3 regions of the Pantoea sp. X-Soil-ISGK-355 genome follow, and region 2 is predicted to be linked to each of the others. Evidence: predicted binding sites of a transcription regulator. Region 2 holds the regulator's gene; each other region holds the start of a gene.
What was found. Region 2 encodes Fur, which represses iron uptake genes when iron is present. Its sites were predicted from a motif close to ATAATAATGAGAACNACTATCAA; they were not measured.
Positions count from the first base shown of each region.

Region 1: a site for Fur is predicted at 6,499-6,521, ahead of AC6I8J_RS07470 (TonB-dependent siderophore receptor). Genes of this name have one in related genera too.
Region 3: a site for Fur is predicted at 6,543-6,565, ahead of AC6I8J_RS02135 (isochorismate synthase). Genes of this name have one in related genera too.

Region 1 covers NZ_AP035971.1:1,614,217-1,625,069, forward strand. Annotated here, with positions in the region: gene AC6I8J_RS07445 (FGGY family carbohydrate kinase) at 1-317, shown strand, start outside; gene AC6I8J_RS07450 (L-fucose/L-arabinose isomerase family protein) at 338-1,756, shown strand; gene AC6I8J_RS07455 (mechanosensitive ion channel family protein) at 1,868-2,998, opposite strand; gene AC6I8J_RS07460 (flagellar brake protein) at 3,095-3,829, opposite strand; gene AC6I8J_RS07465 (GlsB/YeaQ/YmgE family stress response membrane protein) at 4,039-4,287, shown strand; gene AC6I8J_RS07470 (TonB-dependent siderophore receptor) at 4,354-6,453, opposite strand; gene treA (alpha,alpha-trehalase TreA) at 6,645-8,330, opposite strand; gene ghrA (glyoxylate/hydroxypyruvate reductase GhrA) at 8,540-9,481, shown strand; gene AC6I8J_RS07485 (phosphatase) at 9,521-10,258, shown strand; gene AC6I8J_RS07490 (TorD/DmsD family molecular chaperone) at 10,287-10,853, shown strand.
Region 2 covers NZ_AP035971.1:1,161,685-1,172,537, reverse strand. Annotated here, with positions in the region: gene pgm (phosphoglucomutase (alpha-D-glucose-1,6-bisphosphate-dependent)) at 1-456, opposite strand, end outside; gene seqA (replication initiation negative regulator SeqA) at 483-1,031, opposite strand; gene ybfF (esterase) at 1,282-2,046, shown strand; gene ybfE (LexA regulated protein) at 2,215-2,490, shown strand; gene fldA (flavodoxin FldA) at 2,623-3,153, shown strand; gene fur (ferric iron uptake transcriptional regulator) at 3,501-3,944, shown strand; gene AC6I8J_RS05265 (hypothetical protein) at 4,010-4,405, opposite strand; gene glnS (glutamine--tRNA ligase) at 4,642-6,309, opposite strand; gene nagE (N-acetylglucosamine-specific PTS transporter subunit IIBC) at 6,462-8,489, opposite strand; gene nagB (glucosamine-6-phosphate deaminase) at 8,818-9,618, shown strand; gene nagA (N-acetylglucosamine-6-phosphate deacetylase) at 9,681-10,829, shown strand; gene nagC (DNA-binding transcriptional regulator NagC) at 10,837-10,853, shown strand, end outside.
Region 3 covers NZ_AP035971.1:473,645-484,497, forward strand. Annotated here, with positions in the region: gene rpmA (50S ribosomal protein L27) at 1-169, shown strand, start outside; gene cgtA (Obg family GTPase CgtA) at 414-1,586, shown strand; gene AC6I8J_RS02115 (hotdog fold thioesterase) at 1,661-2,080, opposite strand; gene dhbA (2,3-dihydro-2,3-dihydroxybenzoate dehydrogenase) at 2,083-2,841, opposite strand; gene AC6I8J_RS02125 (isochorismatase family protein) at 2,838-3,692, opposite strand; gene AC6I8J_RS02130 ((2,3-dihydroxybenzoyl)adenylate synthase) at 3,711-5,327, opposite strand; gene AC6I8J_RS02135 (isochorismate synthase) at 5,338-6,516, opposite strand; gene fepB (Fe2+-enterobactin ABC transporter substrate-binding protein) at 6,693-7,661, shown strand; gene entS (enterobactin transporter EntS) at 7,656-8,900, opposite strand; gene fepD (Fe(3+)-siderophore ABC transporter permease) at 9,048-10,037, shown strand; gene fepG (iron-enterobactin ABC transporter permease) at 10,034-10,853, shown strand, end outside.

The sequences.
Region 1 (10,853 bases), 450 kb from region 2:
CGATGGAGCAGGCCAGCGGCCAGCAGCTCCCGGCTCTCTGTGTGGATGGCAGCGCCACCGAAAACAGCTGGCTGATGCAGTTACAGGCGGATGTGTTACAGCGGCCGCTGCAGCGTGTGCCGACCGCCGAGGTTTCCGCGCTGGGCGCGGCGCTGCTGGCGGGCAAAGTACTGGGATGGTGGCAGCAGGGCAGTGATATGCAGGCACTGCAGGGTGGCAGTGTCATCATGCCGCGTGAAGAGCTCGCGCAGCGTATGCAGGAAAACTATAAAGGCTGGATCGACGCCGTTGCACGCTGTCGTTATCAGCCACATTAATCCTTAACCGGAGCAGAGCCATGTCAACACTTCCTCAGCAGTTAACCTTCGGCGTCATTATTGGCAACCGGGGATTTTTTCCCAGCTATCTGGTGGGCGAGGCGCGCCAGCAGGCGGTTGCGCTGTTTGAAAAGATGAACATTAATACGGTGATGCTGGATGAAACCCAGACCAATCTGGGCGGCGTCGAGACGCGGCAGGAGGCCAAAACCTGCGCTGCGCTGTTTCGCCAGCATCGCGAAGCGATTCACGGCATTGTGGTGCTGCTGCCTAACTTTGGTGACGAAAAGGCCATTGCCGAAGCGCTGCGTCTGGCCGGGCTGAATGTGCCAGTGCTGGTGCAGGCAGAAGAGGACAACCTGGATAAAATGGGGCTGGCGACCCGACGTGACAGCTTCTGCGGTAAAATCTCGCTCTGCAACAACCTGCGGCAGTACGGCATCCCGTTTACCCTGACCCGTCAGCATGTCTGCGCCCTGAGCGGCGAAGTTTTTCAGCAGGATTTACAGCGTTTCAGCCAGCTCTGTCGGGTGGTGAATGCGATGCGGCGGGTTCGTGTCGGCGCGATTGGTGCGCGGCCCGCCGGATTCAACACCGTGCGCTACAGCGAAAAGCTGCTGGAGAAGATGGGCATCGCGGTAGAAACCCTGGATCTATCAGAAATTTTTACCCGCACTAACCGGCTGCGTGATGACGATATCCGCGTGGCAGAGAAGCGCGAAATCCTGGAAGCCAACGCCGATGCGCGCGGGATTCCGGGTGACAAACTGGTGACCATGGCCAAACTGTTTGTGGTGATCAGCGAGTGGATCAGCGACAACGATATCGATACGACTGCCATTCAGTGCTGGACGTCGCTGCAGGAAAACCTGGGCATCAACGTCTGCTCAATTATGAGCGTGATGTCGGGTCAACTGATGCCCAGCGCCTGTGAAGTGGACGTGATGGGTGCGCTGTCGATGTATGCGCTCGCCAGTTGTTCGTTGAGTCCTGCTTCACTGGCGGACTGGAACAACAACTTTGGCGACGAGCGGGACAAGTGTGTGCTGTTTCATTGCGGGAATTTTGCCAGCGCCAGCCTGGAGTCACCGACCATGGGCACGGCGGATATTATTGGCACCACCGTGGGCAAAGAGAACACCTGCGGCGCGGTGCATGGCCGGATGAAGCAGGGCGATCTCACCTATTTTCGCCTCTCGACCGATGACTTCAGCGGCGAAATCAAAGCCTATGTGGGTGAAGGAATATCTGTCACCGATCCGCTGGACACGGTCGGCTGTCGCGCGGTCATTCAGGTGCCGCAGCTGGAGACGCTGCTGGCGTGGATCTGCCGCAATGGCTTTGAGCATCACGTGGCGATGAACCACTCGGCCACGGCTGGCGTGCTGCAGGAAGCGTTCAGTGAGTATCTCGGCGTGAGCTGCTACCGGCATCAGTAAGCGGTAAGGCGGAACGGCTGAATGCAAGGGGTGAAGCAGCCGATGCGGTCACGATTCCGCCCGCACCGGCTTGTATGCCCGCCACGCCTGAAAAGAAAGGCGGGCACTGATTTAGCGCGCCACTCTGCGCATCTCGTCATCGTCATTCTGTATCGCAACCAGATCCACCGGCGGCAGATTACCCCCGCTGAACTCAACCTGACGAATCGGTAAGGCGAAACGGATGTTACGCTCTTCCAGTGCCGCCATCAGCTGCAGGTTAATCTCCTGCTGAATATCCATGTACTTATTGTAATCCGCATCCAGCACAAAATAGACCACTTCAAAGGTCAGTTTTGAATCTTCAAAGGCCAGGAAGTGGGCGCGGTCAAAACGGGTGGTCTCAACGCCCTGGATAATCTCTTTCACCAGCGGGCTGATCTCCCGGACCTGCTCTGACGGCGTGGCGTAGCTGATACCAAACTTAAACACGATGCGGCGCTGCTGCATACGCTTATAGTTGTGGATCGTCTGCTGCAACAGAATGGTATTTGAGCAGACGATCTGCTCACCACTCAGGCTGCGCAGCCGGGTCGTTTTCAGGCCAATGTGCTCAATGGAACCGGCAATATCACCAAAGACAATAAAATCGCCGTGCTCGAACGGCTTATCGAAGCCAATCGCCAGCGACGCAAACACATCGCTCAGTACCGTCTGAATCGCCAGCGCAATCGCGATACCACCCACTCCAAGGCTGGCGACCAGTGCGGTAATATTGATGCCCATGTTCGACAGAATGGCCAGGAACATCATGATCCAGACCACCACCCGCAGCAAAATCCCGAGGATCACCGTAGTGACCGGGTTGCGTACGTGCAGCGGGTCACGCAGCAGGCTTTTCAGCCAGAGCCGGATGCCGCAGTCGATCCACAGCGCGAGCTGAACGATCAGCGCCAGGAACCAGCCGTGTGCGATGGTGACGCTCCAGGACGCGGGCAGATCCACAAACTTCAGGGCAATCAGCAGTGAAAAGATCAGCAGCAGGGTCTGGCTGGTGCTGCGCAGTATCTCCACCAGAATCGCGGTCGCGCGGACATGACGATGTTCGCTGTAAAGTGCAATCCGGTTGGAGATAAAGCGAATCAGGGTACGTAATACCCAGTAAATCACCAGCGTGGAAACTACTACGATGGCGCTGTTGAGCCAGAGTTCCTGATTAAAAAAGAGGGATTGAAAACGACGTGAAGCGAGCCAGTTTTCCATTGGGGAGGGTCTCCTTGCTGGGTTCCGGTTTAAAAGAAAACAAGCAAGAAGCATAGCCTGGATGCGGCCCACCTGCGTGGCGCATCCATAAAGCGGTTACTGGAAGCGGTTTGATTTATCGCGAGCCAGGCGCTCAAGGGCAAAAATAATCTGCTGAAGCTGCCGCTCCTGCGTCGGGTTCAGCGTGGCAAAACGAAAGCTCAGTCGCGGTGTGATGCGGGTTTCGTTCTTGCGGGTCACCACGCTGCGCTCGCCAATGCTCAGCAGCTTTACCGGCACGTCAAAATGACCATACTCCCCCAGCTCGACCCGGAACGGATTGAAGCTGTCACCGTTCTGCAACCCCTCCGGCAGCGGTTCATCCACCAGCACGCCGATTCCGCCCAGTGACAGATCCTGTAACCGCAGGCGTGTTTTACTGCCATCCGGCCACACGGTATGACACCAGAACTGCGGTTCCAGCGGGGCGCAGACGCGGAAAAACTCACGACGCTGAATCTGCCACAGCAGCTCCGGTAACGGTGCGCTGAAGGCAGGCAATCCTTCAAACTCCACCCTCTCCAGTGAGGCGAGGCTGAACTCTACCTTCGCGCCATAGGTTTCAGCAGTAATGCTGAGATCGTCGCTGGTCAGGGCGTACTCGTTATCCAGATTATTACTGCCCAGGTCAAACAGCAGACGATCTTCATCGGCAGCCAGCATCCGGCTGATAAACTGCCCGCGCGCGAAGCGCACCAGTAGTGGCGTCTGCAGGCGCAGCAGATCTTTCATTACGCCCAGAACCGCCAGCGTGCCACGTTTTAAATATTGTTCCTGGTCGGCTTCTTTCACGTCCTGCTCCGCAAGGGGTTACTGTATTTATGCTGTTTTTTTGCCTCATCCCGGTTATCGGCGCGGCAAAAAAAAGCTTTAGTCGCTGAATTCTTAAAAAATAGTGTGACCCGTGAGGCGTTTTTCAAAAAGCTGGCTATACTTATCGCGGTAAACCGCTTGATAAATCAGGCGTTCACGCTTTAATCATAAAAAGGAAGGAGCAACAGATGGGTATTATTTCCTGGATCGTCTTTGGCTTAATCGCGGGTATTCTGGCTAAGTGGATTATGCCGGGTAAAGACGGTGGCGGTTTCATTCTGACTATTGTTCTGGGTATTATCGGTGCTGTAGTGGGTGGCTGGATCAGTACGCTGTTTGGCTTCGGCCGCGTCGATGGGTTTAACTTCGGAAGCTTTGTGGTCGCTGTTATCGGTGCCATCGTGGTGCTGTTTATCTACCGCAAAGTACGCAGTTGACCGTAACGGTTTAAACGAAAAAGGGGACGAAGCGATTCGTCCCCTTTTTTTATCTCTTACTTTTAATCAGAAGTCGTAACCGATGGTCGCCATCACGCTGCGTTCTGCGCCCCAGTAGCAGTAGCCCGTACCGTAACAACCGGCTACATAGGTACGATCGGTCAGGTTGTTAGCATTGACCTGAACCCATGCCCCTTTCAGGCTGCTGTTCCAGACGCCAAGATCGGCCCGCACCGACGCATCAAACAGCGTCACTGACGGCACACGTGTGGTGTTTGCATTGTCTGCCCACTGTTTGCCGATGTAACGCACGCCTGCACCCGCACTCAGACCGTAATCAAACTGATAGTGACCCCAGAGCGCCGCCATGCTGTTGGGGGTGACATACGGGGTATGCCCACTGTTGCCATCCACCGAATCTTTGAAGCGCAGATGATTCAGCGTATAGCTCGCCACGGTGCTCAGACGTGGGGTGAGCTGGTTACGCGCTTCCAGCTCGATACCCTGTGAGTGAACTTTGCCTGAGGGGGTAAAGGTTCCGTCCTGAACGTTGCGGTTCGCCACATCTTTCTGCGTCAGGTCATAGACCGCCACGCTATAGAGATCGCGGGTGCCATTTGGCTGATATTTCACCCCGGCTTCATACTGCTCAGCGGTGGTCGGCTTGAGCAGGTTATTGTTGGGATCGGTGAGCGCGGTCGGGGTAATCGCCTGGCTCCAGCTCACGTAAGGCGAGATACCGTTGTCGAAGGCATAGAGTAGTGCCGCGCGTCCGCTGATATGATCATCCTGACGGCGATCGCTGCCGCTGTTTTCGGCGACGATGCGATCGTAACGGCCGGAAAGATCCAGATGCCAGCGGTCCAGCTTCATCTCATCCTGCAGATAGAGGCCGGTCTGGTAATAACGGCGGGTGTTTTCAGCCCAGCTCTGAGCAGGCATTTCACCCACCTGCTCGCCGGTCAGCGCATTAAGCTGGTTGGCCGCACCGGAAGCCTCGCTGATCTCATTTTTATAACGATGATACTCGGCTCCTACCGTAACGCGGTGCTCCAGTTCGCCCGTGTCAAACTCTGCCTGTAAACGGTTATCGGTGGACCAGGCGGAGAGCGACGAGCGCTCGCCAGAGTAGTAGCGGTTCAGCAGATCGGGATTATTTTCGTCCCAGCCAATCTGATAGACCTGATCGAGATCGACATTTGAGTGGCTGTAGCTGCCAGTTGAGGAGAATGACCAGACGTCGTTAAAGCGATGGGCGAAGTCGAAGCTGTAGATCTGCTCGCGGCGCTTGAACTGATCGAGGTCGCTGTTACCCTCATAAAAGCCATTGCTCAGCTTGTAGCCGTTGTGTTCGGTGAGGCTGCCGTCGCCTGGTACGGAACCGTGGTAACCCCCTGACGGATCTTTCTGAAGATAGGCTTTCAGGATCAGATGGGTATCTTCATCCGGCTGCCACATCAGCTGCGGCATCAGCGCATATTTCTCTTCGCGGGTGTGATCGTACTGCGTATCGCTGTTGCGGGTCACGCCGGTCAGGCGAAACGCCCACTGGTCGTTGATCGCATTGGTGTAGTCAAACATCGTGCCGGTGGTGGCATTACTGCCCGCCTGCAGCTGGATATGCCCCTCTTCGCTGAACTGCGGACGTTTGGTCACCATATTAACCAGCCCGCCCGGCACCGTCTGACCATAAAGGGCAGAAGAGGGGCCTTTGATCACGTCGATGCGCTCAAGGAAGGCGTTATCCACCTGCAATACGTTGAAACTGCCGCCGTCGCTCATCAGCCGCATGCCGTCGAGGAAGGTGTTATCGACATCGCCGCCGTGGAAGCCGCGCAGCGCAATGGTGTCGTAACGGGTCGCGGCACCCCCAAAGTTGGTGAAGACGCCGGAGCTATAGCCCAGTGCCTGGTTCAGGGTCAGCGCGCCCTGATCCTGCATCTGCTGGCGGGTGACCACGGATATCGACTGCGGCGTGGTGATCAGCGGACGGTCGCTTTTGGTTGCGCCCTGGCTGGTGGTGGCCAGATAGCCCTGGGTCGGCGAGGTCGAATCTTCCTGCGGTTGTGCAGTCACCACCATATCGGCAGCGAAACTCAGAGCAGGCGCGGTCAGCGCCAGGGTGCAGAGGCGAATATACCCTCTCAGCGACAGTGACAGTTTCATCGGAGTTCCTTTCATAGCAAAGATTAAGGCAGGTGAGTAAAGTTGTTAATAGGCAATCTCATTATCATAATGAGAATTATTACCTTTTGTAAATTGGCTGCAATTTTGCCTGTTGATGTAAGAAGGTCAAGTAAAATTCGCTGAAAAGGCGTGCGGATACCTCCGGCGAGGCCAGAGGTATCCAGAGTGGATCAGTTTTGCGAGGCAGACGCCTGAGGAATATCGTGGGCGCTGTTACAGGTTTTATCTTTCGGGCAGTACTTATCGAGCAGTTTCAGCGTGACGCCGTTGGTCCAGCCGAAGCCGTCCTGCAGCGGATACTCACCGCCACCGCCACCGCCGAGATTTTTGCCATCAACGACATATTTCTCCACCAGCTTATGCTCACGGTCATAGGTCATCTGGACGTTTTGCAGGAAGCGTAAGCCTACCTCTTTCGCCAGTTTTGGCTGGTTGTAATGCTCCAGGCCTTCCACGGCAACCCACTGCAGCGGGGCCCAGCCATTCGGGGCATCCCACTGCTGGCCGTTGTTCACGGTGGTAGTCACCAGACCGCCGGGCTTCAGCAGCTGCTTTTCAACCGCGCTGGCAGTGCTTTCAGCCTGCTTATCGCTGGCGACCTGCAGATAGAGCGGGAACAGCGCGGCAGCCGTCAGCTGCGGATGAACCTGCTTTTTCTGCCAGTCATAGTCGGCATACCAGTTCTGTTTGCTGTCCCACAGATAGCGGTTGATCGCTGCCTGGCGCTTCTCTGCGCGATCGGCGTACTGCTTCGCCAGATCGCTCTGCTTGTTCATCTGATAGCCTTTCGACAGGGTCTGCTCCAGATGGAACAGCAGGCTGTTGAGGTCAACCGGAGCCAGTTGCGTGGTACGGATTGTCGACAGGTTATGCGCATCGGTAAACCAGCGCGAACTGAAATCCCAGCCCGACGCCGCACCGGAACGCAGCTCACGGTAGAGTTCGGCTTTATTCCTCTGCGGCGCTTTCTGCGCGGTGGCAATGTCATCCATCCAGGATTCGGTGCGTGGCACGTCGCGTGCATCCCAGTAGCGGTTGAGCAGGGTGCCGTCTGCCAGCTTAATCACCCGCTTGCTGGCTGCACCCGCCGCGACGTTATTGCTGTCGGCCATCCAGTAGTCGTACTCTTTCTGCAGCTGTGGCAGATAACGGGTATAGGCTTTGCCGTTATCGTGCGTCGCCAGCAGATCGACCATCAGGCTGAAGAACGGTGGCTGTGAACGGCTCAGGTAGTAGCTGCGGTTGCCGTTGGGGATGTGGCCATAACGGTCGAGGAGTGAGGCGAAGTTATCCGTCATATCCTGCACTTTATCCCAGTGTCCGCTCTCGGCCAGCCCCAGCATGGTGAAGTAACTGTCCCAGTAATAGACTTCGCGGAAACGCCCGCCTGGCACCACATAGGGCTTAGGCAGCGGCAGCAGCGAGTCATACTGACCAGCGCTGCTGGTGGTGCGGGTCAACACTGACCACAGGCCATCAATGTGCTCACGCAGATTTTGGCCGGCGGGCGGCACATATTTGTCGCCCGCAGCGGGCAGCGTAAAGTTAGCGTCAACAAAACGTTTGAGATCGAAATTGCGCTGTTTCTTCTGCATCTGCCAGTCGGCAAGAATCGACGCGGGATCAAATTTCGGCACCGCATCGGCAAAGGTCTTCTGATCGGGGTAGAACTTCGCCTGCTGCACGGCATTAAACAGCGGCCCTAAACGCACGTCCGGCGGCTGCGGCTGATTATTCAGCATGCGGCTGTTGTCGTCGGCATGGGCGGTGAAAGCAGGTACGCTCAGCAGCAACGTGAGCAGAAAAGGCGCATAACGCTGACGCCGTGAGTCGGCGTTTACCTCAATTTTTGTCATCGGTTTTTCTCCTTGTCCGAAATGCGGCCGCGCGTAACGCATTGACCACAGGACCAACTTTAGACCTTATCTGCCCACTTCACCCTGAAGCGAGCCGGAAATGTGAAGCCACGGGAATTATTTTTATGGGAAAAACCGCTTTTTCACGCGGGTTTTTTCTTGCTCTCACCTCGCTTTTCCCTGACGCTGAAAGAAAAAAGGAGAGCAGGATGGAGATCATCTGGTATCACCCGTCGCAGTCTGCAGCGGCCTGGATTAACGGTTTACAACAGCGTCTGCCCCAGGCGCGGGTGCGTGCCTGGCAGCCGGGCGACGACGGCCCGGCTGATTATGCGCTGGTCCGCTCACCGCCCGCAGCGATGCTGCAGGGACGCGCCACACTGCGCGGCGTCTTTGCGCTGGGTGCAGGCGTTGATGAGATTCTGAAACAGCTGCAGCAGCACCCTGAGATGCTGCCCGACAGCGTGCCGCTCTACCGGCTGGAAGATACCGGGATGGCGCGCCAGATGCAGGAATATGCCGTCCATAGCGTACTGAACTGGTTCCGTCGTTTTGACGACTACCGTCTTCAGCAGCAGCAACAGTGCTGGCAGCCGCTGCCTGCTTACCCGCGTGAAAGTTTCACCGTCGGGATTCTGGGGGCGGGCGTGCTGGGGCAGCGCGTGGCGGAGAGCCTGAAACCCTGGGGATTCCCGCTGCGCGTCTGGAGCCGCTCACCGAAAACCATCGACGGCGTGACCAGCTTTGCCGGACGCGATGCCTTGTCAGCCTTTCTGCAGGAGACGCGGGTGGTGATCAACCTGCTGCCGAGCACGCACGAGACCATTAATCTTATTGACCACGCCTTTTTACAGCAGCTACCGCACGGCGCGTTCTTCCTCAACATCGCACGTGGCGCGCAGGTGGTGGAAGACGATCTGCTGGCCGCGCTCAATAGCGGGCAGCTGAAAGCGGCGGCGCTGGATGTGTTTCAGGTTGAACCGCTGCCCGAAGCGCATCCGTTATGGTCGCATCCGCGTGTGACGATTACGCCCCATAATGCGGCGGTAACCTTGATCGACGAAGCTATCGACTACATCGCCCGCGCCATTACCCAGGATCAGGCAGGCGAGCCGCCGCAGGGCAGGGTTGATCGTCAGCGCGGCTATTAATGAACCGGCCCCGTCAGGGGCACTCAGCAGGAGAAGAGGATGTATCCGGTAGATCTGCATATGCACACCATCGCCAGCACGCATGCTTACAGCACGCTGCACGACTACGTGACCCAGGCGAAGCAAACTGGCCTGAAACTGTTTGCCATTACCGATCACGGCCCCGATATGGCCGACGCACCGCACTACTGGCACTTTATTAATATGCGCGTCTGGCCGCGCGTGATCGATGGCGTGGGGATTCTGCGCGGTATCGAAGCCAATATTAAAAATCAGCAGGGCGAAATCGACTGTTCCGGCCCGATGCTCGATGCGCTGGATTTAATCGTCGCCGGTTTTCACGAGCCGGTTTATGCGCCGCGCGACCGGAAACATCACACAGACGCGATGATCGCCGCGATGGCGGGCGGACTGGTTCATATTATCAGCCATCCGGGCAACCCGAAATTCCCGGTCGATATTCCGGCGATTGCCGAGGCCGCAGCGCACTACGACGTGGCGCTGGAGCTGAACAACTCCTCCTTTACCCATTCGCGTCCGGGCAGCGAACCTAACTGCCGCGCTATCGCCGCCGCCGTGCGCGATGCCGGTGGACGCCTGGCATTCGGCTCCGATTCCCACACCGCGTTTACGCTCGGCCATTTCGATCACTGCCTGCGGATTGCCCGCGAAGTGGATTTTCCTGAGGATCGGGTGTTAAATGTCACGCCGCGTCGCCTGCTCGACTTTCTGGAAATGCGTAGCGGCAAACCTATTGCTGAACTGGCTGACTTTTAATTTATTTTGCCTCAAGGAAATCTGACTCATGAATGAGTTTTCCATTCTGTGCCGCGTGATCGGCTCACTGTTTAATCGTCAGCCGCAGGACCCGCTGCTGGTGCCGCTGTTTACACTGCTGCGTGAAGGCAAACTGCAGTCGCAGTGGCCGCTGGAGCAGGATGAGCTGCTGACCCGTCTGCAACAGAACAGCGATCCGCAGGCGCTGGCCGCCGATTACAACGCGCTGTTTGTGGGCAGCGACTGTAATGTGCCGCCTTACGCCTCACAGTGGCCGGAAGGCAAAACGGAACCGGAAGTACGTGCGTTCTTAACCTCACGCGGCATGCCGCTGAGCGATGCGCCTGCTGACCATTTTGGCGTGCTGCTGCTGGCCGCGTCCTGGCTGGAAGATCAGTCAGCGGAAGATGAGAGCGCAGCGCAGCTGGCGCTGTTTGAAGAGTACCTGCTGCCGTGGTGCGGAACGTTCCTGGGCAAAGTGGAAGCACACGCGACTACCGCGTTCTATCGCACCCTCGCGATGCTGAGCCGTGAGGCGATTCAGGCGATGTACAACGAACTGCTTGAGAGCAGTGAAGAGACGCCCGACGCCTGA
Region 2 (10,853 bases):
ATCTTCCGGTGGGTTGTGCGATGGTGTGATGACGATACCGTCAGCCAGCGGTCCACCCGCTTTGTTGTGCTCAAGAATCGCGTTCGAGATTGCAGGGGTCGGCGTATAGCCATTGTCCTGCTGCACAATCACATCAACGCCGTTCGCCGCCAGCACTTCCAGCACCGACAGGATCGCCGGCTCTGATAGCGCATGGGTGTCTTTACCAACGTAGCAAGGCCCGGTGATACCGTTCTTTTTACGCTCTTCAGCAATCGCCTGAGCGATAGCCAGAATGTGCATCTCGTTGAAGCTCTGACGCCCTGCACTGCCACGATGGCCAGAGGTGCCAAATTTCACCGCGTGTTCCGGGTTCGCCACATCGGGCTGCAGGACATAATATTGTGACGTTAATTGTGCAACGTTAATCAAATCGCTCTGCTGGGCGGGTTGCCCGGCACGTGGGTGATTGGCCATTGGCGCTGCTCCCTGACGCTTAAGTTTTAGATGGTGCCGCAAACTTTCTCGGTCAGTTCCGCAGGGAACTGCATCGAGAGCATGATGTGTTCGACCATGCTGCATTTACGACCGGTATTGGTGTTGGTGATCACCCAGTACGGCGTGCCGGGCACATGCTTCGGCTTAGTATGGGTGCCATTCTGTAACAGCGTATGCTCATCACCGGCAAAGTAGACGCGGGTGCGGCCCTGCAAAGATGCAGTAGCTTCAGCAAAAGCTGCAGTATCAAGACGATAGAGCGTTGACAAGATAAGCATAAAGCGATTCACCGCCCGCTTCTGCTCCGCATATTCATCGGAAAGCAGCAGCTCTCGCACCGCGCGGACACGATCCTGCAGGCGCGAACCGACAGACGCAGGCTGAGACTCTTTCGCTGCCTCTTTTGAGGCTGGCTGAGCAGGCGAAGCGGGTGCAGTCTGACCGGCAGTGAACTTCAGCATACGACGCAGAATGTCGGATGCGCTTTCACCAATGTGTTGCGTGTGGCTGGCAATATAACGGTAGAGCTCTTCGTCAACTTCGATCGTTTTCATCTTATTCCGTACGGTTCTTTCTCATGACAGAACCACCTGTTTCCTGAAAAGCTCTGAGTATAGTCAGGCAATTCAAAGGATGTGCGGGTTCTAACATCAGGATTATAAAGTTAAATTCAGGCGGGTTGTTAGCAATCAAACGGTTTACGGGCAAAAGTCAGAATATGTCCTAATGCCGCCGGAACCGGCGCGCCTGAAAAGGTGAAACCATGATAACCTAAGCACAGGTCTCAAACTTAAGAACTTTGCTATGATTTTGAACGCCCGTCTGCAAACTGAACAATCCCCTGCTGATTCCTTACCTGTCCTGCTTATCCATGGCCTTTTTGGCAGTCTGGATAACCTTGGCGTGCTGGCGCGCGGACTGAAAGATGCCGGTCCTCTGCTGCAGGTTGATGTCCGTAACCACGGACTCTCTCCACGATCTGACGAGATGAACTACGCTGTAATGGCGCAGGACATGGTCGATACGCTGGATGCGCACGGCATTGAACGCGTCGCGGTGATCGGTCACTCAATGGGCGGCAAGATCGCCATGACCATGAGCGCGCTGGTGCCGGACCGCATTGAGCGGCTGGTGATGATCGATATCGCCCCGGTCGACTACCAGACCCGCCGCCATGACGAGATCTTTGCCGGCATTCGAGCTGTAACCGACGCAGGCGTCTCGTCACGCAGTGAGGCGGCGAAGATTATGCGTACGCTTATCGATGAAGAAGGGGTGATTCAGTTCCTGCTGAAGTCATTTCAGGCGGGCGAGTGGCGCTTTAACGTCCCGGTGCTGTGGGATAACTACACCACGATCTCGGGCTGGCAGCCGGTTCCGGCCTGGGATCATCCGGCGCTGTTTATTCGCGGCGGCGACTCCAGCTATCTGGACAACCGCTACCGCGATGCGCTACTGCAGCAGTTCCCTGCCGCGCAGGCCCATGTCATTGGAGGCGCGGGACACTGGGTTCATGCAGAGAAACCCGATGCCGTTTTGCGCAGTGTCCGTCGCTTTTTTGCGCTTTAAAAGCAAATAGATGGCGGCAAAGGTTTAGGATTGGCGTCCGGAGTAAGCGTGAAGTATGATGGCGCGCTAAAATTTTGCCGCGCGTCCGTTTTGCTGCGGCAATGGCCAATAATTTATAATCTGCGCGGTGAGTGACTGGCGCCCGCCCCCATTCAGTTTTACTAAGCCATGGCAAAAGAACAGACTGACCGCACGACGCTCGATCTCTTTGCTGATGAGCGCCGCCCTGGTCGACCCAAAACCAGCCCGCTTTCGCGTGATGAACAGCTGCGCATTAACAAGCGCAATCAACTCAAACGTGACAAAGGACGCGGACTTCGTCGTGTCGAACTGAAAATGAACAGTGAAGCCGTCGATGCGCTCAACACGCTGGCAGAACAGCGCAATCTCAGCCGCAGCGAACTGATTGAACAGATGCTGCTGGCACAGCTCCAACTGGATTAATGCGGGCAAAACGCACGCAGGAGCAAATGTCGGGGCTTTAACCGTTCACCGGTTTTCTCTCGTCTGCTATTATTCGCTGAAATGTGCTGCGGCACACATCTCATTATCAGGATTTAAGAGGTTATTTTACTCATGGCACTCGTAGGCATCTTCTTTGGCAGCGATACCGGCAATACCGAAAACATTGCAAAAATGATCCAGAAACAGCTGGGTACAGACGTTGCAGAAGTGCATGACATCGCGAAAAGCACAAAAGAAGATCTGGAAGCGTTTGATATCCTGCTGCTGGGCATTCCGACCTGGTACTATGGTGAAGCGCAGTGCGACTGGGATGACTTTTTCCCGACGCTGGAAGAGATCGATTTCAACGGCAAGCTGGTTGCGCTGTTTGGCTGCGGCGATCAGGAAGATTACGCGGAGTACTTCTGTGATGCGATGGGCACGATCCGTGACATCATTGAGCCGCACGGTGCCGTAATAGTGGGCCACTGGCCAACTGAAGGCTATCACTTCGAAGCCTCAAAAGGGCTGGCCGATGATACCCACTTCCTGGGTCTGGCCATCGATGAAGATCGTCAGCCTGAACTGACCAACCAGCGCGTAGAGCAGTGGGTTAAGCAGATTTCTGATGAACTGCAGCTGAAAGATATCCTTGAAGCCTGATCCTGCCCGCCTCAATGTGAGCGCCAGCTCACATTGAGGCAATGGAAATTCCTATAGAAATAATAGCCACATTTTTTTAACTTTCTCCGTTTAATCTGTAGAATACCCGCATCGATCTTCCGCTTATTTTTTCAGGCGGTAAGACTAAGCGATGTACCAACAGACATCTGCCAGAATCCTCCCCGGCCCGGTGACCTATCCCCCACAGCCCGTGATGATTCAGGCACGCCCTCTGGTTTTCATTTCATCGCTTCAGTTCTATAATGAGACGCAAATGAGAATGAGCGCAGATCGACATTCAAGGCGATAAGCCACAAAAGTGAATATAGTGACAGGACAAAATCCGCATGACTGACAATAACACCGCATTAAAGAAGGCTGGCCTGAAAGTGACGCTGCCCAGACTGAAAATTCTGGAAGTGCTTCAGGAACCTGAGTGCCATCACGTCAGTGCGGAAGATTTGTACAAACGCCTGATCGACATCGGCGAAGAGATTGGCCTGGCTACCGTTTACCGTGTTCTGAACCAGTTCGATGACGCCGGTATCGTGACCCGTCACAACTTTGAAGGCGGTAAATCTGTCTTTGAACTGACGCAGCAGCATCACCACGATCATCTGATCTGCCTGGATTGCGGCAAGGTTATTGAGTTCAGCGATGAGTCGATCGAAACGCGTCAGCGTGAAATCGCCACCCGTCATGGCATCAAGCTGACCAACCACAGCCTCTATCTCTATGGACACTGTACGCTGGGTGATTGCCGGGAAGACGAAACCCTGCACGACCAGTAACGCGACCTGAAATAAAAAAACCGGTGAATTCACCGGTTTTTTTTCGTCTGTCTTCGGCTGTTGTATCAGGCGACCAGCGTCTCCTGCAGATAGCGCCAGCGTGGAATAGAGCTGCTGCAGTCCAGTATCGCCAGCGAGATACGGATCTGATTATTGCCATTCATCATCTGCATTTCGCGATACTGTACGGTGATCTCTTTTTCATGATGAGAGAGGATGACGTGTTCGCAGGTGACAATGCGCATCCCTTCGCGCTGTCCCTGCAGCTGCCGGAAAAGCGCCTCGACCTCGTTCAGATTGCACTCTCTGCCCTTTGGGGTGACCATGCGGAATTCAGGATGAAAATAGGACATCAGCAGCTCAAAACTGTCGTCAGATCCGGCAGGCTGGTTAAAAATACGTTCAATGAGCTGATGTAAAACGACCACACTGTTTCTGGCTTCCTGGGCGAGAACTGTCATTTTTTTTCCTTCTGTAACCCGCTTTGCAACCTTTGAGAGCGCATAGCCTACCTGAAAGCGGATAATTCACATCTGGAAATTGATTAATTTTTTTAAACTCAGATTTCTCTCACAATGCGGCATTTAATCGGTTGCGGTTAGATCAGAATAAATGTCGGCAATGAGTAAAATCAGGGCAACAAAAAAGGGCGATAAATCGCCCTTTTGTCATTTTATGAGGTCAGCCTCAAAAAAATTTATTCGCCAGTTTTCGCCCAGGTATCACGAAGACCGACAGTGCGGTTAAACACCAGTTGCGATGGCGTAGAGTAAACGCTGTCGGCGCAGAAATAACCTTCACGTTCAAACTGGAACGGAGTGGTCGGTTCCACATCGCGCAGGCTCGGTTCCACAAAGCCCTGTTTGATCGCCAGTGACTCAGGGTTGATCACCGCCAGGAAGTCCTCTGCCGCGCCCGGATTTGGCACACTGAACAGACGATCATACAGGCGGAACTCTGCTGGCTGCGCGTGATCCGCAGACACCCAGTGAATGACCCCTTTGACCTTACGGCCATCGGCAGGATCTTTGCTCAGCGTGTCTACGTCGCTGGTGCAGTAGATGCAGGTGATGTTGCCCGCTTCATCTTTAGCGACGCGCTCAGCACGAATCACATAGGCATTGCGCAGGCGGACTTCTTTGCCCAGCACCAGGCGCTTATATTGCTTGTTCGCCTCTTCGCGGAAATCGGCACGGTCAATCCAGATCTCGCGGCTGAACGGCACTTCACGCGTACCCATCTCCGGTTTACCCGGATGATTTGGCATGGTGATGATTTCGTTATGGCCTGCTGGCAGGTTTTCGATCACCACTTTCAGCGGATCCAGCACAGCCATAGCACGTGGCGCATTCTCATTCAGGTCATCACGGATACAGGACTCCAGCGAGGCCATCTCCACGATGTTATCCTGCTTGGTCACGCCGATACGACGGCAGAACTCGCGGATAGAGGCGGCGGTGTAACCACGACGACGCAGACCTGAAACGGTCAGCATGCGCGGATCGTCCCAGCCTTCAACGTGCTTCTCGGTCACCAGCTGAGTGAGTTTGCGTTTCGACATTACCGCATACTCCAGATTCAGGCGCGAGAACTCATACTGGCGCGGATGAACCGGAATGGTGATGTTATCCAGCACCCAGTCATAGAGACGGCGGTTATCCTGGAACTCCAGCGTACACAGCGAGTGCGTAATGCCTTCCAGCGCATCGGAGATGCAGTGGGTAAAGTCATACATCGGGTAGATGCACCACTTGTTGCCGGTCTGGTGGTGTTCCGCGAACTTGATGCGGTAAAGCACTGGATCACGCATCACGATAAAATTAGAGGCCATGTCGATTTTCGCGCGCAGACAGGCAGTGCCTTCGGCAAACTCACCGTTTCGCATCTTCTCAAACAGCGCCAGGTTCTCTTCCACGCTGCGATCGCGATAAGGGCTGTTTTTGCCCGGCTCTTTCAGGGTGCCGCGATATTCGCGAATCTGATCCGGACTCAGCTCATCAACGTAGGCGAGACCTTTAGAAATCAGCTCGATAGCATAGTCATAAAGCTGATCAAAATAGTTTGATGAGTAACAGACCTCACCGCTCCACTCAAAACCCAGCCACTGGACGTCACGCTTGATGGATTCAACAAATTCCATATCCTCTTTAACCGGATTGGTATCGTCGAAACGCAGGTTGCATTGCCCCTGATAATCCTGGGCGATGCCAAAATTCAGACAGATCGATTTCGCATGACCAATATGCAGATAACCATTGGGCTCTGGCGGGAAACGGGTATGCACGCTGCTGTGCTTACCGCTCGCCAAATCTTCGTCAATGATCTGACGAATAAAGTTAGTTGGGCGGGCTTCAGCCTCACTCATCTCAAAAATCCTCAATACGAATAACGGGTGATTTGTACCACGAAGTAACGGAGTATGATCCACAAAGCGTCTGAGGGAAACAACCGTTTGTTAAGCCTTTAAAACAAAAAAGGCAGGAATCGCTTCCTGCCTGTGGGGTTATGTTGCGGGGATTAGCCTTTCACTTCATACAGCGGAGTTTCACCTGCCACCACCTGACCGCGGGCCAGTAATGTCAGACCGGCAAAATCATCGCTGTTGCTGACCACGACCGGACTCACCATTGAGCGGGCATTGGCATTGAGGAATTCAAGGTCCATTTCCAGCACAGGCTGACCGGCGACCACCGTGGCCCCCTCTTCAGCCAGACGGGTAAAGCCTTTACCTTCCAGCGCCACGGTATCCAGTCCCATGTGCACCACTATCTCTACACCATTCTCCGTTTCCAGACAGAAGGCGTGATTGGTGTTGAAGATTTTCACCAGCGTACCGTCAATCGGTGCCACGACCCATTTGTCGCTGGGTTTGATCGCCAGACCATCGCCAACTGCTTTGCTGGCAAAGGCTTCATCCGGCACATCATCCAGCGCGACCACTTCGCCCGATACCGGTGCCAGCAATGTCGCAATAACACGCTTCTCACTGTTCAGCACGGCCTGCGGTTTAATGTCAGGCTCCACTGGCGCACTGCTGGTAGCCGCGGCTGCGACCGGCCCCTTGGTCAGGACTTTTTTCATCGCCGAGGCAATGCTTTCGGCCTGGGTACCCACGATGATCTGCACGCTCTGCTTATTAAGGCGGATCACCCCGGATGCACCCAGATGCTTCGCAACGCCTTCATTAACCTGCGCCGAATCATTCACGTTAAGACGCAGGCGGGTAATGCAGGCATCGATGCTGGTTAAGTTGGCTGAGCCGCCCACGGCACCAATATAACGACGCGCCAGCGATTCAGTGGCCGTTTCGCCATTGTCAGTTTTATCCACGTTGACGTCATAACCATCACTTTCATCACCCGCAACTGCCAGCTCGCGGCCCGGCGTCATCAGGTTGAATTTTTTGATGGTGAAGCGGAATACCACGTAGTAGATAACGAAGAAGACCAGGCCCTGCGGAATCAGCATGTACCAGTGTGTTGCCAGCGGGTTACGGGTCGACAGCACCATATCCACCAGCCCGGCGCTGAAACCAAATCCGGCAATCCAGTGCATGCTGGCAGCGATAAAGACCGAGATGCCGGTCAGGACGGCGTGAATCAGATAGAGTACTGGCGCCACGAACATGAAGGAGAATTCCAGCGGTTCGGTGATACCGGTAAAGAAGGCAGCAAACGCGGCAGCCAGCATGATACTACCGACTTTGACACGGTTCTCTGGACGCGCACAGTGATAGATGGCCAACGCAGCACCCGGCAGACCAAACATCATAATCGGGAAGAAGCCTGCCTGATAACGACCGGTAATGCCCACGGTTGCCGACCCATCAGCCAGTGACTGTGCACCGCCCAGGAATTTAGGAATGTCATTAATGCCCGCAACATCAAACCAGAACACGGAGTTCAGGGCGTGATGCAGACCGACCGGAATCAGCAGGCGGTTAAAGAAGGCGTAGATACCGGCACCGGCAGAGCCGAGCTTCTGGATATGTTCACCAAAGTTAACCAGACCATTAAACACCACGGGCCAGATATACATCAGGATAAAAGCGACAAAGATCATCAGGAACGAAACGAGAATCGGCACCAGCCGGCGTCCGCTGAAGAAAGAGAGTGCCTTAGGCAGTTCAACGTGGCTGAAGCGGTTATAGACCTCTGCCGACAGAATACCGACAAGGATGCCGACAAACTGGTTTTCAATTTTGCCAAAGGCTGCTGGCACCTGATCCAAAGGAATTTTCTGAATCATCGACACTGCAGCGGGTGAGCAGAGCGTGGTGACCACCAGAAAGCCGACATAGCCAGTCAGCGCTGCGGCACCATCTTTATCTTTTGACATGCCGTAGGCAATACCGATCGCAAACAGCACCGACATGTGCTCAATGATTGCCGCACCCGACTTGATCAGTAATGCCGCCAGCGCATTACCTGCCCCCCAACTGTCTGGATCAATCCAGTAACCGACCCCCATTAATATCGCTGCTGCTGGCAGGGTTGCTACCGGCACCATCAGTGCGCGCCCCACCTTTTGTAAGTAACCTAACATATCCCCTTCCCCCTATGAGCCTGACTTGTCGCTTTGCGCTGCTTAATGTTGTTATGTCAGCTGCAAAGATCGTTAATACACTTCATATCACGCAGCGAAGTGTAATGATAAATTAATTCGCCTCGCAAATTAAAACCCTGGTAAATGTGATTTTTATCACTAAAAAACATCGTGTCACACGGCAACATCTGGCTATCACCACAAACTTATTTTATGATCCGAAATATTGAATTGTGCTCCGCCCGTGGCGAGAATAGATCATCTGCTCTGGCTGATGACTAACGCAGCGGTTTAGCGATCCCCTTTCCATTTTTAATTGAGGTGAAACATGAGACTGATTCCATTAGCGACGCCAACCCAGGTAGGTAAATGGGCCGCCCGACATATTGTTAACCGCATCAATGCGTTTAACCCGACGGCGGACAGGCCTTTTGTTCTGGGTCTGCCAACCGGCGGCACGCCACTGGAGGCGTACAAGCACCTGATAGATATGCACAAAGCGGGCCAGGTCAGTTTTAAACATGTCGTGACTTTCAATATGGATGAATATGTCGGTCTGCCAAAAGAGCATCCTGAAAGCTATCACAGCTTTATGTATCGTAACTTCTTCGATCACGTTGATATTCAACCGGAAAATATCAACCTGCTGAATGGTAATGCGCCTGATATTGACGCAGAATGTCGTCAGTACGAAGAGAAAATTCGCGCACTGGGTAAAATTCACCTGTTTATGGGCGGCGTTGGCAACGACGGTCATATCGCCTTTAACGAACCGGCTTCGTCACTGGCTTCGCGTACCCGTATTAAAACCCTGACCCATGACACCCGCGTGGCGAACTCGCGCTTCTTTAACGGGGACGTTGATCAGGTACCTAAATATGCGCTGACGGTCGGCGTCGGCACGCTGCTGGATGCCGAAGAAGTCATGATTCTGGTTACCGGTCATGTCAAAGCGCAGGCACTGCAGGCAGCAGTTGAAGGTAACGTGAATCATATGTGGACCATCAGCTGTCTGCAGCTGCATGCGAAATCGGTTGTGGTCTGTGATGAGCCAGCCACCATGGAACTGAAAGTGAAAACCGTGAAATATTTCCGCGAAATGGAAGCGGAAAATATGAAAGGCGTGTAACAGAATAGTGCCTTGCCCTGCTGTTACGCTGAGTGACAGCAGGCCAGGACGGGAGAAGAGAGATGTACGCATTAGTAAACGGCCGGATCTACAGCGGCCATGAGATTCTGGATAATCACGCCGTCGTGGTGGCAGACGGGTACATTGCGCGCGTCTGCCCGCGTGAATCGCTCGCGGCTGATATTGAGCAGCGGGATATGGCGGGTGCGATTATTGCGCCGGGCTTTATCGATCTCCAGCTTAATGGCTGCGGTGGCGTGCAGTTCAATGACAGCCTGGATGCGCTCAGCATTGAGACGCTGGAAACGATGCAGCGCGCCAATGAAAAGTCTGGCTGCACCAGCTTTTTACCGACGCTGATCACCAGCAGCGACGCGCTGATGAAGCGGGCGATTGAAACCATGCGCGCTTACCTGCAGAAACATCAGCATCAGGCGCTGGGTCTGCATCTGGAAGGCCCGTGGCTGAGCAAAGCGAAAAAAGGCACACACGATCCGGCACTGATTCGCCTGCCGGATGCGGCGATGGTGCAGTATCTTTGCGACAACGCAGACGTCATTACCAAAGTCACCCTGGCACCGGAAAACGCAGGCAGCGACGTGATTCGTCAGTTGACCGATGCCGGAATCATTGTCTCAGCAGGTCACTCGAATGCGACCTATGAAGAGGCGAAAGCGGGCTTTGCTGCGGGCGTGAGTTTCGCGACCCACCTCTACAATGCTATGCCGGCGTTTGCCGGACGTGAACCCGGGCTTATCGGTGCGCTGTTTGATTCGCCTGATGTATACTGCGGCATTATTGCGGATGGTTTACATGTACATTACGCTAACGTGCGCAATGCAAAACGCATCAAAGGCGACAAACTGGTGCTGGTAACGGATGCCACAGCACCGGCTGGCGCTGAAATCAGCGAGTTTATTTTTGCTGGAAAAACAATCTATTATCGTGACGGCCTCTGTGTTGACGAAAACGGCACACTCAGTGGTTCGGCCCTGACGATGATTGAAGCGGTACAAAACAGCGTCGAGCATGTCGGTATCGCACTGGACGAAGCGTTACGCATGGCATCACTCTACCCGGCACGGGCGATGGGCGTGGAAAGACAGTTGGGCTCGATCGAAGCAGGAAAAATCGCGAACCTGACTGTGTTTACGCGCGACTTTAAAATCATTAAGACGTTAGTCAACGGAGACGACGTCCTGAGCGAGTAAGCACTGAATGACCACTGGCGGCCA
Region 3 (10,853 bases), 690 kb from region 2:
TGTTCTGGCAGGTAGCATCATCGTTCGTCAGCGTGGCACCAAATTCCACGCCGGTACCAATGTAGGTTGTGGTCGTGACCACACCCTGTTTGCTACCGCAGACGGCAAAGTACAGTTCGAAGTTAAAGGTCCGAACAACCGTAAATACATCAGCATCGTTGCTGAGTAAGGTTGTCGTGACGCAGACGTCTGACGTCTGAACGCACGAATTGAAGGCCCCGCAGCTCCTGCGGGGCTTTTTACATTCTGCGGTCTGTCGCGGTAAAAGCGACGCATCACAAAAGTTTGCTGTACACTTTGTGTACGCACTGGCGAAAGCCAATCCTGATTTATCCGCCGCTGGTCAGCGCAGAAGACCCTGGCGGACCCGTCTGCAGAGTGCTGCAGACGATTGTGTGACGGAGATTTAAAAAATGAAGTTTGTTGATGAAGCGACAATTCTGGTCGTCGCCGGTGATGGCGGTAATGGTTGCGTAAGCTTCCGCCGCGAAAAATATATCCCGAGAGGCGGCCCTGACGGGGGTGATGGTGGTGACGGCGGTGACGTTTATCTGATCGCTGATGAAAACCTCAATACCCTTATCGATTATCGTTTCGAAAAATCTTTCCGCGCCGAGCGTGGGCAGAACGGCCAGAGCCGCGACTGTACCGGTAAACGTGGTAAAGATATCGAAGTTAAAGTGCCGGTCGGCACCCGGGTTATCGACCAGGGTACCGGTGAGACACTCGGCGACATGACGCGCCACGGCCAGAAACTGATGGTCGGTAAAGGCGGCTGGCATGGCCTGGGCAACACCCGTTTCAAATCGTCAGTGAACCGCAGTCCGCGCCAGAAAACCATGGGTACCCCAGGTGAAAAGCGTGACCTGCAGCTGGAGCTGATGCTGCTGGCGGACGTCGGGATGCTGGGCTTACCGAATGCCGGTAAATCGACCTTTATTCGTGCCGTCTCGGCAGCCAAACCTAAAGTAGCGGACTATCCGTTTACCACCCTGGTGCCAAGCCTGGGCGTAGTGCGTATGGACAGCGAGCAGAGCTTCGTCGTGGCCGATATTCCGGGTCTGATTGAAGGTGCAGCAGAGGGCGCAGGCCTCGGCATTCGCTTCCTGAAGCACCTTGAACGCTGCCGCGTGTTGCTTCACCTGATCGACATCGACCCTATTGATGAAAGCGATCCGGTTGAAAATGCCCGTATCATCCTCGGCGAGCTGGAAAAATATAGCGAGAAGCTGTTCAACAAACCACGCTGGCTGGTCTTCAACAAAATTGATCTAATCAGTGAAGAAGAAGCGCAGTCACGGGCTAAAGCGGTTGCTGAAGCGCTGGGCTGGGAAGATAAATATTACCTGATCTCTGCCGCAAGCCAGACCGGCGTCAAAGAACTCTGCTGGGACGTGATGAGCTTCATCAACGCTAACCCGAAAGAAGCGGAGCTTGAAGAGAAGCAGCCGGAGAAAGTGGAATTCATGTGGGATGATTACCACAAAGAAACCATTGAAAACACGGTCGAAGTGGAAGATGAAGAGTGGGATGACGACTGGGATGATGAAGACGACGAAGGCGTTGAAATTATCTATCAGCGTTAACCGATCGCCTGCTACTGCGTGATATGCGATGCCCCCCTTTCAGTGCTGAAAGGGGGGCATCGTTCTTTCTGCCGCTAGTTCATGACCGCTACGCTCAGTCGCGCACTGCAGCACAGCTGATCCCGACCGTTCCGAATCTCAATCTGCCAGCTCTGACTGCGTTTACCCAGATGCAGTGGACGGCAAATTCCGCGCACCAGACCCGCAGAAACCGCACGATGATGGCTGGCATTCACTTCTACGCCAACCACGCTGCTGCCTTCCTCTACCGCCATATACCCGGCAATTGAACCCATCGACTCCGCCAGCACCACAGAGGCACCGCCATGCAGCAGCCCGAACGGCTGTTGCGTCCGGGCATCGACCGGCATCGTCGCTTCCAGATAATCGTCACCTATTGCGGTAAAAACGATACCCAGATGGGCCACCAGAGAGTTCTCACCCAGCGCGTTCAGCGCAGGAAGATCAATGGATCGTTTCCAGATCGCTGTCATCATCATGCTCCCAGGGTTGCGCCGCCATCGACCACAATATCCTGCAACGTCACATGGCTGGCAAGATCCGACGCGAGAAACAGAACGGTGGCCGCAATCTCCTGCGGCTGCGCAATCTTGCCCAGCGGAATACCCAGCTTGAACTGATCCGGGAAGCCCGCAATCATCTCCTGCTCACCGGTCGGTGTGTGCCACAGACTGCGCTGCATATCGGTGTCGGTGGAGCCAGGCGAAACGATATTACAGCGCACGCCGTAAGGCGCCATCTCCAGACCCACGGTCAGACAGAGGCTGCGCAGCGCGGATTTTGACGCACCATAAGCGGACATGCCGATACGTGGGGCATGCGCTGAATTCGATGCGACAGTAACGATGGCACCGGTGCGCTGTTCACGAAAGCGTGGCAGCGTCTGCTGGAACAGATTAAATGCACCGCCCGCATTGACGTTAAGACAGGCCTGCCAGTCGGCAAACGAGAGCTCATCGGTGGCACCAGTACGCAGAATACCGGCTGCGTTGACCAGCACATCAATGCGCGGCTGGACGGCTAATACGCGCTGGCAGATCGTTTTGACCTGAGCCGGATCGGCCACATCCATCGTGTGGCAGGGAAACGGATAATCATCACTCTGGAACCGCAGATCAAACGCCTCTACCTGCGCGCCCGCCTGATGAAAGGCTAACGCAGTATGATAGCCGATGCCCTGGCCGGCACCGGTTACCCAGACGATTTTACCGCTGAAGTCGAATGTGTGGCTCATTTCGCCGGCTCCCGCGACAGCAGCGCCCACCAGCCATCAATGCTCGGGTTTTTGGCCAGGCTGACAAAATCAATGTCACGATGTACCTGACGCCAGCGTGCCGCCAGCGCCATCACGCGTACCGAATCCAGCCCGTAGTCGATCAGGTTTTCATCATCGTCCGGCACCTCATCATCTTCCAGCAGCGGCAGGATCAACGCGCGCAAATCATCTTTGCTGAGTGGCACAGGCATCAGATCGGCGGTCATCACCACTTTTCCGCTACGGCCCGCGGTGTAGGTCAGCGCCATCATATGTTCCTCACGGCTGAAGTCAGCCAGCGCATCGGCCACCATAAACGGCTGAATATTGCGCATAAACGCATCGGTGGCGGTGGTCAGGCAGCCAATATGGGCATAGACGCCGGTGATAATCAGCTGATCGCGCCCCATCTCCTGCAGGATCGCCTCCAGCGGCGAGCGGTGAAATGCACTGTAGCGCCATTTGGTCAGGACATGATCGTCCTCATCCGGTGCCAGCGGATCCACGATCTTCTGCTGATCGGGATGCTTATTCAGTCCGGGTCCCCACATATCGTTAAGCAGCGCACGATCTTTATCGCTCTGCGCGTTTGGCTGAGCGGTGTAAAACACCGGAATACCCTGCGCTTTGCAGTAGCGTCGCAGGCGGACAATATTGTCAACGACCTGCTCAACCAGCGGGCTATTTTCGCCCCAGAAGTTGAGAAAATAGCGCTGCATATCGTGGATCAGCAGGGCGGCACGTCCCGGCTCCAGCATCCATTTCACTTTGTTGTTGGGCAACTCGGTGGCGGCTGGCAGCGGATAAGAGGTCAGTTGTGGAATAGCCATTGAAAATCTCCGGACAGATCAGGCTTGCGCTTGTTGATCGGCAAGTTGTTGGCGCAGACGTTTCTTGTCCACCTTGCCGACCGCGGTCAGCGGCAGAGCATCTACGCAGGTAATACGGTCGGGCAGCTTAAATTCTGCGACGCCCAGTTCACGCAGGTGACGACGCAGCGCCACCGGTTTCACCGGCTGACGGGTGACAATAAAAGCACAGCTCTTTTCACCCATCAGTTCGTCGCTCATAGAGACCAGCGCTGCGTGGATCACATCCGCATGGCGCTGCAGCAGGTTTTCAATCTCTTCAGCTGCGATCTTTTCGCCGCCCCGGTTGATCTGATCTTTCTCCCGACCCTGCACAATGATGTTGCCAGCGGGGGTGATCTCAACCAGATCGCCAGAGCAGTAGAAGCCCTGGTCATCAAAGCTGGCGGCGTTATGTTCCGGGCTGTTGTAGTAGCCACGGAACGTATAAGGACCGCGCGTCATCAGGCGACCAATGGCACCCACCGGTAGCGGATGTCCCTGTTCGTCTGCAACCCATACCTCGTCATCCGGAGAAACAGGGCGTCCCTGCGTAGTGAGAATGGTCTGTTCATCGTCATCCAGCCGGGTGTAATTCACCAGACCTTCCGCCATACCAAACACCTGCTGAAGGGTACAGCCAATCTCGTTCTGGATGCGCGCGGCCAGCGTTTCGCCCAGCTTTGCGCCACCGACCTGAATACGTTGCAGTGAGGCCAGCGCGGCATTGCTGCCCCATTCCTGAATCGCCTGCAGCCAGAGACTGGCCGCGGGTGGAACCAGGCCGGTATCAGTTACCTGATGTTTTTCAATCAGCGGGAAACAGAGGGTCGCGCTGGGATCGGCCGCTAAGATCACCTGGCCGCCCGCGTAAAAGACGCCCAGCGCGCCCGGAGAACTCATCGGGAAATTATGTGCAGCGGGCAGAGCAATCAGGTAACGGGTATCTGCGTTGACCCCGCAGATCACGTCACTTTCCCGGATGCTGTAGTAGTAATCATTGTGGGTACGCGGGATCAGCTTCGGAGTGCCGGTACTGCCGCCCGACAGCTGGAAAAAAGCGACGTCATCGCCTGCGGTCGGGGTTGCCTTGAAGTCACCTGCGGGTTCTGCCAGCAGGGCGTCGAGACGGTTTTCCGCATGAGCATCATTACGCAGGATCACCTGCTGCAGTGAAGGCTGCTCACGGCGAAGCTGCGTGATAAAGGCATCATCGGCGAACAGGGGATGGCTGCGATCGGCAATCAACAGGCGCGGCGCGATCTGACTGGCATAGGCGGCCAGTTCGGTACGCTGATGGCTGAACAGGGCGTTAACCGGGGCAACGCCGATTTTGAACAGCGCAAACAGCGTCAGGTAAAATTCCGCCACGTTGCCAAGCTGCACCAGCGCCGTATCACCGGGTTTCAGGCCACGACGCTGCAGGGCCGCTGCCAGATTGTCACTCAGTGAGGCCAGCTGTCGATAGGTAAATTGCCGGTCGCCATCAATCACCGCCACGCATTCGCTGTCGCGGTGACGCTCCAGGATGTCGGTCATCGGCAGATCCAGCCAGTACCCTTTTTCACGGTAACGAGCAGCCAGATCGTCCGGCCAGCGGCTGTAAGAAATCGTCATACAGGTTCCTTTAGTGCAATCCAAAAGCGCGAAGCATGGTGTCGAATTTGACGCCGGTCTCGCGCCACTCGGATTCAGGTTGTGAGTCCGCCACGATCCCCGCGCCAGCAAACAGCCGGACCCGCGGACCATTCACCGTGCCGCAGCGAATGGTGACGACCCATTCGCCGTTGCCCTGATCGTCACACCAGCCGACGATGCCGCCAAACAGCTGACGCTCAAACGGTTCAAGTTGCTGAATCAGCGCCTGAGCACGCTGATGCGGAAATCCGCTGAGCGCTGGTGTCGGATGCAGCAGGCAGGCCAGTGACAGTGCATTTTCGCGGTCGTCCAGTACTTCGCCCCAAATCTGCGTAGCGAGGTGCCACAGCGTTGCGGTGGTCAGCAGGGAAGGGGTTTCCGGGACCGACAGCAGGCGACTGCGAGGCTGCAGCGTCATGCGCATCGCATCCGTCACCAGTTTATGTTCATGCCGGTCTTTGGCTGACTGCATCAGGCTGTCACCTGAGGCCTGGTCACGCTGTGGATCGTTGTTGCGCGGCGCTGAACCGGCCAGCGGACAGGAGCTGAACTGTCGGCCCTGCTTACGAATCATCAGTTCAGGGCTGGCACCCACCAGCGCGCCGCCATCAGGCAGCGGCAGATGAAAGTGATAGCTGTCAGGGTTCTGTGCCAGGATGCGCTGCATCAGGGCGGCCGTATCGACCGGCTGTTCCGCCACGATCTCCATCAGCCGCGACAGCACCACTTTATCCGGATCGCCGCGCTGCGTGGCCGCCACGGCCTGCGCAACCATGTCAGTGAAGGTGTCGTGATCCGGCAGCGCGGTACGGCGACGAACTTTTGGCAGATCGCTTTCAGCCGATGAGGCGTGGGCTTTCAGATGGTCACGCTGAAAGGTCTGATACGACTCAGGGATAAACAATGCAGCGGGCTGATCCACATCGAACGGGATCGCACCCACCAGAATGGGATGGGCTATGCCCTGTTTTCTGGCCGAGGCAAAATGATGCTGTAGTTGTTGCTGAAACTCTCCGGTCAGCTGCTCACCCTGGTTTACCGGAGCAGTGAGTGTCGTAAAACAGCCCTGAGTCGTCAGGCTTCGCCAGGGAGAAGTAAACAGGAAGCCACGGCAGAGTGCCGGAAAATCCTGCAGCAGGGGATGTTCAAATGCCAGCGATTCCACCATAATTTCACCTATAAATGATAAGATAACTAATAATGATTATCATTTGTATTATGTTGCAGTAACCTACGTCGAATAGCCGAAGGTGTCAATAAATACGCGGTGATTCAGCTGGTTTTGTTGGTTAAATCAGCACAAGTTGTCGCCCGGATTACCGGAGAGAAATAGGATGAAAACAAATGACTAAACAGGGAGTAACGTCGGCATTAGCGCTGTTTTTGCTGAGTATCACTCTGTTCAGCGTGACCGCTGTTGCACAGACCGGCTGGCCGCGCACCTTCGCGGGGGCAAAAGGTCAGGTCACCCTGGCTCAGGCACCGACTCGCATTGTCTCGACCAGTGTCACCCTGACCGGATCGCTGCTGGCGATTGATGCGCCGGTAGTTGCCAGTGGCGCAACCGCACCCGGCAGCCGGCTGGCTGATGAGCAGGGATTCTTCCGGCAGTGGGGGCGTGTGGCGAAACAGCGTGGCGTAAAGCGGCTCTATATTGGTGAACCCAATGCGGAAGCGATCGCTGCGGAAGCGCCAGACCTGATTGTGGTCAGCGCCACCGGTAATGATTCAGCGATCAAACTGGCCGATCAGCTCTCGGCGATTGCACCGGTACTGGTCGTTAACTATGACGATAAAAGCTGGCAGCAGCTGGTGACGCTGCTGGGTGAGGCGACCGGGCATGAGGCGGATGCCGCTGCCCGGATAAGCGAGTTCGACGCGCGTGAAAAGGCGCTGAAGGCAAAGCTGACCCTGCCTCCGCAGCCGGTTTCTGCAATGGTGTGGAACGGAGATGGCCGGGCTGTGAATCTCTGGACGGAGGCATCGGCACAGGGGAAGTTACTGCAGGCGCTGGGCTTCACGCTGGCAACGCCACCGGCGACGCTTCAGTCCGCTCACAGCATGGGACAGCGTAAAGATATTCTTCAGCTGTCAGGCGAAAATCTGGCGGAAGGCCTGAATGGGCAGACTTATCTGCTGTTTGCCGCCGAAGATAACACGGCTGCGCAGGTAATGAGCAATGCTTTTCTGGCGCAGACCCCAGCGGTGCGCGCTAAAGCGGTCTATGCGCTGGGGCTGGATAGCTTTCGTCTCGACTACTACAGCGCCAGTCATTTACTGACGCGGCTGGAAGCGCTGTTCGTGAAATCATGATGTGGCTTCGGCGGGGGCAGGCCGTTGATAGCGTCGCAGGCGGCCCATCAGCAGCCACATGATGAGACCCAGCACGGTGGCTGCCAGGCCAGAGAGGGCGGCTGCCTGCTGCGGCAACAGCAGTGAACCCATCGCGCCAATGATTGCTGCACCTATCGCATCGCCGGTGACATTCTGCGCTGTCCAGAGGCTGTTGATCCTGCCAAGCAGTGCATCGGGCGTCAGCGTCTGAATCATCGCGTACTGCACCAGGCTGCTGATGGCACTGAAATAACCAAAGGCCACGAGGCAGATCAGACTCATGCTGAACCACGGCATCAGGCTGAACAGAGCCAGTGCGACGAATGCCGCGATGGCACTGACCAGAATCAGGCGGCCCGGCTGTGGCGACTGCGCCAGCCGTCCGCTGGTCAGCGCGCCTGTCGCAGCACCCAACGGCACGGCGGCGTACATCAGCCCCAGCTCCGTCAGACCGACCTGCCAGTGGGGTGCCAGCGCCGGATAGAGCACGCGCACCGCGCTGGCTAACGTTACCAGCGCGCCAGTCAGCGCGGCCATACCTACAATCGGCGTATCGAACAGAAATCGGACGCCGCTGCTTAGCGCCATTAAGGGATGTTCACGCGGCTGCGGCGGTGGCGCAAGCGGTGGCAACCGCAACAGGGTTAATACCGTCAGCAGCGTGCCGAACGCGGCCAGCCCGTAGTTCCACGCCACACCGCCCTGAGCAATCACCATACCCGCAATGGCGGGTGACAGAATCGCGCCAAAGCGTACCGTCAGCATAGTGATGGCACCCGCCTTCATCAGATTCTCACGCCCGACCAGCGCCGGGGTGGCCGCTAGCAGCGCCGTGACGCCTATCGCGCCGAAAAAGCCATCCCAGAGTCCCAGCACGAAGACGGCGATGACCGACGGTGAAGGGAGCAGGGCATTAATGCACAACGCGGCAAAACCCAGGCCACAGGTGGATCGGGCAAACAGGATCAGGCGACGGCGCTCATAGCGATCGGCCAGCACGCCGCCGGTCAGCAGGCCGATAAACATACCGGCTCCGGCCAGCGTCACCGCCAGCCCTACCTGTAGCGGCGATTGCGTCAGCTGCTGAATCTGAACCGGGACCGCCACCGCCAGCATGCCGAGAGCGATAATCGAGATAAAGCGGGCGATAAACAGGGCGCGAAAGGCGGGATGGGTTCTCAGCAGAGTGAGATCGATAAAGTGGGAGGGTTTGTTCATAGCGTCGCTTTTTTTGACCCATTTTCCTCATTATTGAATCTGAGAGTCATGATAACATACAAAAAACAGTTAATAACGATAACAAGTATCATTATCATAAACACTCTCAATTGCGAGCTATGTTGAATCCGTGAAGGTTTAAACGTTATGCGCCAACTCCGTGCAATAGCCGGTTCAGGACTAGTGCTATTGTTGCTTATCGCGCTCAGCCTGATGCTGGGTGCCAGACCTGTCCCCTTTCATGATGTTACACATGCCCTGTTTTCCGACTGTAGCCGCGTCGATTGCGTGATCGTGCGCGATGCCCGGTTGCCGCGAACCCTGGCGGGACTGCTGGCCGGGATTAGTTTAGGTCTGGCGGGCGCACTGATGCAGAGCCTGACGCGCAATCCACTGGCCGACCCAGGCATTCTTGGTGTGAATGCCGGAGCGGGTTTTGCGGTGGTGCTCGGCATCGCGCTCTCTGGCGCAGATTCACCCGCAGAATGGCTGGGTTTTGCTTTTACGGGTGCACTGCTGGCGTCACTGCTGGTGGCCCTGACGGGGGCGATCGGCGGCGGCCGCGTGAATCCACTGCGTCTGACGCTGGCAGGCGTGGCGCTGGGTGCGGTGCTGGAGGGCTTAACGTCTGGCCTGTCGCTGCTTAATCCCGATATTTACGATCATCTGCGTTTCTGGCACAGCGGCTCGCTGGATATCCGTAATTTCGCCATTCTGCGCACTGTCTTTCCGGCAGTCGTAGCCGGAAGCATGCTGGCGCTGCTGCTGGCACGTTCGCTTAACAGCCTGAGTATGGGCGGGGATATGGCAACCGCGCTGGGCACCCGTGTGATGCGTACTCAACTGGTGGGATTGCTGGCGATTGCACTGCTGAGCGGTGCGGCGACGGCGGCAGTCGGACCCATCGCCTTTGTCGGGTTAATGACACCGCATCTGGCCCGCTGGCTGCTGGGCAACGATCATCGCTGGATGCTGCCGGGAACCCTGGTGATCACGCCCTGTCTGCTGCTGGCCGCCGATATTCTTGGACGGCTGCTGATACCGGGTGAACTACGCGTGTCAATTGTCACGGCCATTCTCGGTGCGCCGATGCTGATTGTGCTGGTGCGCCGTAAGCTGGGAAAAGGGCAGATATGACACGGATGATGATCAATGCGTTACTGCTGTTGATGGCCTGCGGGGTGCTGGCTTTTCTGGGCATCACGCGCGGCACCTTACCGATCTCAGCCAGCCAGTTATGGGCACTTTTCAACGGCGAGGCGGCGCGCAATGTTCAGCTGATTGTGCTGGAGTGGCGTCTGCCGCGCGTCATGATGGCGCTGCTGATTGGTGCGGCGCTGGGCGTCAGCGGGGCGATTTTTCAGTCGCTGTTGCGCAACCCGCTGGGCAGTCCCGATATTCTGGGTTTTAACACCGGCGCTTACAGCGGTGTGCTGGTGGCGCTGGTGCTGTTCCAGCAAAACATGGAAGGGATGACGCTGGCGGCGCTGGCAGGCGGGCTGCTCACTGCAGGTGTGGTCTGGCTGTTCAGCTGGCGCAACGGCGTGGAGACTTTCCGGCTGATTATTGTCGGCATCAGCGTGCGGGCACTGCTGATGGCGCTGAACAGCTGGCTAATTATCAGTGCTTCACTGGAGGCGGCACTGAGCGCCGGGCTCTGGAGCGCCGGTTCACTTAACGGTATTACCTGGGCGAAAACCACGCCGGTGATCATCGTGCTGCTGCTGGCGCTGCTGGCAACAGGCATGCTGGCCCGCCGCATGCGACTGCTGGAGATGGGTGACGACACGGCCTGCGCGCTGGGCGTTCCGGTTGAGCGCAGCCGCGTCATGCTGATGCTGACAGGCGTTATCCTCACCGCCGCCTCGACGGCGCTGGTCGGTCCGATCGCCTTTATTGCGTTGCTGGCACCGCAGATTGCGCGGCGGCTCAGTGGTGGCACCAAAGGCGCGC